Regions from separate parts of the Lentilactobacillus curieae genome, predicted to be linked through region 2. Evidence: riboswitches for the same ligand, from Rfam matches in the RefSeq annotation. Region 2 holds a riboswitch; each other region holds the start of a gene.
The links. A riboswitch is a leader RNA that binds a small molecule or an ion and turns the genes downstream of it on or off. The one in region 2 is predicted to bind thiamine pyrophosphate.

Region 1: another riboswitch for thiamine pyrophosphate. It lies ahead of thiM (hydroxyethylthiazole kinase); the one in region 2 lies ahead of thiW (energy coupling factor transporter S component ThiW).
Region 3: another riboswitch for thiamine pyrophosphate. It lies ahead of PL11_RS05450 (ECF transporter S component); the one in region 2 lies ahead of thiW (energy coupling factor transporter S component ThiW).

Annotation. Positions count from the first base shown of each region.
Region 1 covers NZ_CP018906.1:410,449-412,653, reverse strand. Annotated here, with positions in the region: gene PL11_RS02145 (oxidoreductase) at 1-683, shown strand, start outside; TPP riboswitch at 692-798, shown strand; gene thiM (hydroxyethylthiazole kinase) at 861-1,649, shown strand; gene thiD (bifunctional hydroxymethylpyrimidine kinase/phosphomethylpyrimidine kinase) at 1,663-2,205, shown strand, end outside.
Region 2 covers NZ_CP018906.1:285,571-287,775, forward strand. Annotated here, with positions in the region: gene PL11_RS01600 (HoxN/HupN/NixA family nickel/cobalt transporter) at 1-745, shown strand, start outside; TPP riboswitch at 793-890, shown strand; gene thiW (energy coupling factor transporter S component ThiW) at 933-1,436, shown strand; gene PL11_RS01610 (AzlD domain-containing protein) at 1,526-1,858, opposite strand; gene PL11_RS01615 (AzlC family ABC transporter permease) at 1,870-2,205, opposite strand, start outside.
Region 3 covers NZ_CP018906.1:1,150,601-1,152,805, forward strand. Annotated here, with positions in the region: gene PL11_RS05445 (ABC transporter ATP-binding protein) at 1-723, opposite strand, end outside; gene PL11_RS05450 (ECF transporter S component) at 735-1,310, opposite strand; TPP riboswitch at 1,490-1,580, opposite strand; gene PL11_RS05455 (Cof-type HAD-IIB family hydrolase) at 1,695-2,205, shown strand, end outside.

The sequences.
Region 1 (2,205 bases), 120 kb from region 2:
TTTATGATGATGCGGGGCATATCGATGTTTTGGTAAACAATGCTGGCTTTGGTTCGTTTGGCTCCTTGGAAGATGTCGACCTTAAAGATGGTGAATACCAGTTTAAAGTCAACGTGTTTGGGGCAATGAAAATGATTCAGGCAGTGTTGCCAATCATGAGAGAACAAGGTTCTGGTCGCATCATCAACATGTCATCAATGGCTGGCAAGACCGGAATGCCTTTGGCTAGCTGGTACGTTGGTTCTAAGTATGCGATTGAGGGAATGAGCGATTCACTTCGTCAAGAACTTAAAGAATTTGGGATTGATGTTGTTGTCGTTGAACCAGGTGCAATTGAGTCCAACTGGAGCAAGATTGCCATGAAGAGCCTGAATGAAGTTTCTGGTGATGGCGCATACGCAGCAGCTAGTCGCAAGGTTGCCGACTTCTTTGAATTAGCATATCGTTACGCATCTAAACCAATGGTAGTTGCTAGAATGGTTGACCAAGCTGCATTTTCTGCAAAACCTAAAGCTCGTTACGCAGGTGGCACTGGTGCTAAGGCATCAATTGCACTACAAAAGATTCTTCCAGACAAGGCGTTTGATGCCTTGATGGATCAAGTTAGAACTATGGCTCAAAAAATGGTCAATAAGGAAAAGGCACAACGAAATCAAATTGACCCAGAGACCGAAACCAAGTAAAATCAACCTATAAACACTAGGGGTGCTGCCGTAGCAGCTGAGACGAGTTTTATCAACTTGATCCCTTTGAACCTGTAAGCCAACACTTGCGTAGGGAATGTGTCAACTCGACTGATAAAGCCGTCATCCATGCAAAAGTGTCTGGGTGACGGTATTTTTATTTTTAGGAGAGTTGTCATGAAAATTGATCTACTAAGTAAATTACGGAAACAAAATCCAATTGCTTTTAATATTTCTAATTTCGTCACTGTTCAAGATGTCGCAAATGGAATTAATGCCATTGGGGCATCTCCAATCATGTCCGAAGAAAAAAATGAAGCTGAGGCAATGATCAAGATTTCTAATTCGTTGACGGTCAACCTAGGGGCGTTTACTGAAGGCCAGTTAGATCAAATTGCGGCTGTAACTAAGTATGCCAACCAATACAATAAGCCAATCGTGATTGACCCAGTTGCCGTTGGGGCGGTTCAGTATCGGTTAGATAGATGTAATGAATTGCTCGATAACATTAATGTGGCCGTTATTCGTGGTAACGCCGGTGAAATTGCCGCATTAGCAGATGTTGAATGGCAAGCTAAGGGAATCGATGCTGGTGAAGGGGATGCTGACTTAGAGGCAATTGCTAAGGCGCTTGCAAAAAAACGTGATTGTGTTGTTGTTCTGAGCGGTAAAACTGACATTATTACAAATGGTGACGCAGTTGTTCGCGTTTATAACAACACTGATTTGTTCAAACTACATGTTGGTTCAGGCGATATGCTTTCAAGCACAATCGGAACGTTTGTGGCAATTGAAGACGACTACTTTGAGGCGGCCCAAGTTGCAGCAACGGTTTTTGCAGTTGCCGGAGAAATAGTGGCTAATCGGATGGATCAACCTTTGGCGGGCTCATTTGGTCCCCAGTTGATTGATGAGTTGCACTTGATTTCAGTGGCTGATGTTGAAAAACACGCCCAGTTTGATTAAGGAGAGCGGATAAATGGTAAACGGGACAGTTCAAACTCTGACAATTGCTGGTACAGATAGTGGCGGTGGTGCTGGAGTAATGGCAGACATTAAAACAATGCAGGAACGACACGTGTTTTCAGCAGCGGTCGTGGTTGCGGTGACTGCTCAGAATACTCTGGGGGTTGCTGACTTTATGGCAATGCCCAAGAAGATGATTGATGAGCAGTTCAAGTCCGTGGCAGAAGATTTGAAAATTCGGGCAGCTAAAACCGGAATGTTGGCAGATGTGCCAACGGTCGAAGCGGTTGTTGAAAACCTGAAGAAGTATGACTTAGGGCCACTTACAGTGGATCCAGTGATGATTGCCAAGGGTGGCGCTCGACTATTGTCTGAGGACGCAATCCAAACGGTAAAAACAGAATTGCTACCATTAGCAACAATTTTGACCCCTAATTTACCTGAAGCAGAAGAATTAACGGGGATGCAGATTAAGTCAGAAGATGATATGAAAACTGCTGCTCAAAAGCTTCAAGATATGGGGGTTAAAAACGTACTGGTTAAGGGTGGCCACAAT
Region 2 (2,205 bases):
CACCCACGGAGTTGGTTTTTCATTCTCCTTTGGTCACTCCATTGTCGTATTTTTAATGACCATGTTCACAGTTGGTCTGGTCGACCTAACTAAACAATCTCAAGGTTCCATTACCGAATTCGGTCATGTATTTGGCACTTTAATTGCTGGGATCACCCTTCTCCTCTTGGCAGCAATCAACGTTTATCTACTGTGGTCTTTAATCAAAAGTAACCCCGACAAACCTGCAGATAAAACTAACTGGGTCTTTAAGTTACTTAATAAGTTTCTCAGTCTGATCAATCACAACTGGCAAGTCATGATTGTTGGATTTCTCTTTGGGATTGGTTTTGATACCGCAACCCAAATTGCGGTAATGACCACTTCAGTCGTCGCTGCCACCAAAGGAGTTCCATTCATTATTGTGCTTGGGTTCCCGCTACTATTCACTGCCGGAATGTGCTTAATGGACACTCTTGATGGAATTTTTATGACATCTGCATATGGTTGGTTCTTGTCGTCTCCATCCCGAAAAATAAAGTACAACATCATCATTACTGGAATATCTGCAGTTGCGGCGATTCTAATTGGTTCAATTGATGTTTTGCAAAGTCTTGCCTCTAACTTTAATTGGAATAACCAATGGATTGTGGCAATTACTCACCTCGATTTCCATACACTTGGAGTCACCTTACTGTTCATCTTCATCATTGCTTGGGGTATCGCTGGTCTAACCTGGAAATATCATCAAAAGTCCAAAAATTAACCCCGTTAACTACATATCCATGCTAGAATAAACCTATTAAAATACTCGAATGACATTAGGGGTGCCCTTGGGCTGAGACAACGAAAGTTGGACCCTCGAACTTGATCTGGTTAGCGCCAGCGGAAGAAAATGCCGATTTCTTTTTTTAGAATCCCCTACTGTCGTCGAACATTGGAGGATTTTTATTTTGCGTAATCAAAGGCTTTATTCACTTGTTTTGACAGCAATCTTTTCAGCAGTCGGAGTCGTCGGTGGTAGTATGTTTGAGTTTAGTGTCGGGGCGGCTAAAGTTGCTCCAGTTCAGCATTTAGTTAATCTAGTCTCTGGCGTAATGCTAGGACCTTGGTGGGCATTGACCCAAGCATTCCTTACCTCACTTATCCGGAACATTATGGGAACTGGTACCGTACTCGCCTTTCCTGGGAGTATGATTGGCGCATTCTTTGTTGGTTGGATCTTCAGAAAAACCAAGAACTTCCTGGCTGCCACATTTGGTGAACTGATTGGAACCGGAATAATTGGGGCAATTGTCGCTTACCCAGTTGCGAGCTGGCTCATGGGAGCCAAAGGTGCACTTTATATATTCATCCCTAGCTTTTTTCTCAGTGCACTCGTCGGGGTGATTATTGGGTATATTATTTTGTTGGCGCTGAATAAAAGAGGCCACCTAAAAAATGGCCATCATCTGTAAAACAATAAGACGGAGTTACGATTTAATATCGTAACTCCGTCTTTTGTATGAATCATATATCATTCATTGAAAAAAATTTTTAACAAATTCTAGATGAAAACCGCCAGAATAAATACAGCCGCAAGACCCAGAACAACTGAAATTGTCATTGACCTGGTCCAGTACGCAATTCCAATAACTAACACCGCAGCCACCAATTCAGGGGCTTTATCCACAATTGAAATTTGGTAACTAGAATTAATGAATAAGTCTTTAACCACTAAGGCTGTGAACAAAGATACGGGAACGTATCTCATCCATTCATTAAACCATAACGGGATTTTTCTTTTTCTGAAAAACAACAACGGTATCAACCGTGGCGCAAACGCAACGACAAAACACGCAAGTATCAACCAAAAATGTTGTGTTGTACTCCATTCCATAATTCCGACTCCTAATCATTAGCGTCCTTAGGTGATCCAGCTGGGTTCTTCATCGACCTTAGCCAACCACTCTTGGGTAATCTCTTCCGAATTGTAGCTTCCAAGGCAAAACCAATGAAAGAAGCAATCAACGTAGAGATTACTAACCCAAGGGTAGACTTGGTAATCATCATGAAGAACGCAGCTAAAAATCCTGAAATAATGCAGATGAAAATGATCAACCCGTTCTTCAACTGCATCACAATCATGTAGAGGAATAGCGCAGTCAATGCGAAATGCACCACAGTTAAGTTGATAGTGATGGCACTTCCAATTACGCTACCGATAATATTACTTACTGTCCAAAA
Region 3 (2,205 bases), 870 kb from region 2:
TTCAGCGAATCTTTGGAAAAACGCGTTGGCAGAATCGGTGTCTAGCTTAGAAATCTGACGGGTAGCTGGATCCAGATAAAAGAAGTTGTCGATTAACCCTTGATAGTTGCTCAAATCGTGGTCGGCTAAAATAATTGTCTTCCCGAATGTTGTTTGAAGCTGTTTTAACTTATTGATCAGGTCCGTCCGAGTATCAAAATCAATGCTGGCAAATGGCTCATCGAGAACAATCACGTCAGCGTCCATGGCAATAATGCTGGCGAGTGCCACTCGTTGCTTTTGCCCACCGGAAAGGGTGCTGATCTTTCGGTTCTTCAATGATGTGATTCCCACGAAGTCAAGGGCATGATCAATGATGCGGTCCATCTTAGCAGGGTCAGCTTGGATGTTTTCAAGGACGAAGACCAGTTCATCCTTGACCACGTCCATAGCAAACTGTTGATTTGGGTTTTGAAACATCATGGCGACAAGCTGGTTCTTGGTGTTTTGGGAAACCTTAGTGATGTCTTGACCAGAAAACTCAATGGTCCCCGTTGATTCACCTTCCACAAAGTTCGGGTACAGGCTCGCAATGAACTTCAACAGCGTAGTCTTACCACTCCCAGATGGTCCCGATAATAGTGAAAATTCACCGTCAGGGAAGGTGAGGTTTAGGTCTTTAAGAACCCAGTCGTCCACGCCTTGATATTTAAAATTAAAATGAGTTACTGCAACGTCAGCCATTAATAATCCCTCTAATTAGTTGATACTGATAGGTGGCTCTTATCAAGCATGTTGGTGATTGCTTTGGTAAGTAGGCCACCAAAGATGAATGTTGAGATGTAGCGGGTAATAAATAGTGCCACAATCATCAGTGGTGCGTAGTGACCGTACCCGTTTTTGATGATGTCCCAACCAAAGGTAACCACAACTGTGGTCAAAATGGATAGGTTTAAACCAAACCAACCGTATTTTTTGTAACCAGTTAGGGCAAATCCAAGTTCAGAACCAATTCCTTGAACTAAACCAGAGATGAATGCCCCAGCGCCCCATTGGCCACCAAGAAATACTTCGACTGCTGAACCTAGGAATTCACCTAAGAAGGCAGAACCGAGAGTTTTGATCAGGTAACCAGTTAATGGCCCAGCCATTGTCCAGAGTCCCATGAGGATATCATTGGCAAATGGTGCCATTCCGAGTGGGGTAAGGGCAACGGTCAGCGCAGTATAGAGAAAACCGGCCCCCCAGAAGATGATTCCGCTAAAGATGGCAATTAGCGCAACCAGGATAATGTTGTGCAAAGTCCAAGGACTTTTTTTCTTGTTTTCCATGAAACAAGACCTCCAAAATTTATTTCATACAAACTATGGAGATTGGTCTACAGTGAATTCTTTTGTTGGCAAGTATAAATCAAATGAATAATTGATAACTCTAGCCAAACAAAAAGGCCCACCCTGACTAGGGTGGACCTTGATAAAATTCATCGTAAATGCAGTTTATCCATTAAAAAAATACAACGGAATTATGCTCCCTTCGCTGGTATTAGCCAGATCAGGTTCGATGGGTTTTATCTCAGCCTTGCGGCACCCCAGATAGTTGTATGATCGACATTCAGTATACAGGTATAGTTAGTTTTTAGCAATCGATTAATTAATTGTGATGCGTTAGAATTGAAGGTAGATTGATTACACTTTTAAAAATAAGGAGGAAGCGACATGGTTAAAGTCATTGCTTCTGATATGGATGGAACATTTTTAAATGATCAAAGTGAGTTCGATACTGAGGCATTTCAAGCTCAACTGGATCAAATGAAGGACAAGGGGATGCACTTTATTTGTGCGACTAGTAATACGTATGCCCACTCATTACGACAGTTTAGTCAAAATTCTGGGCCAATCGCCTACGTTTGCGATAACGGGGCGCACGTAATTGATGATCGTGGCGTTACTGTATTTGAAGATGCCATTGATCCTCTGTTGCTCCGCCAAATTATTGAGTTCCTACAGACTGATCGTGACTTTGTAGGAGCAGAGATTATTCTCGCTGGTCGTAACGGTTCGTACTGTAATCTTCCTGCTGAATCTGACCGGTTTAAGGATTCACAGAACTTTTACGAGGATCTCCAGTCAGTTGGGGATTTAACCATGATTTTTGATGCGATTTATAAGGTTGATTTGATGGTCGATGGTGCTAATGCTGTCCAAATGGCCCGTACAGTTAGGCAGC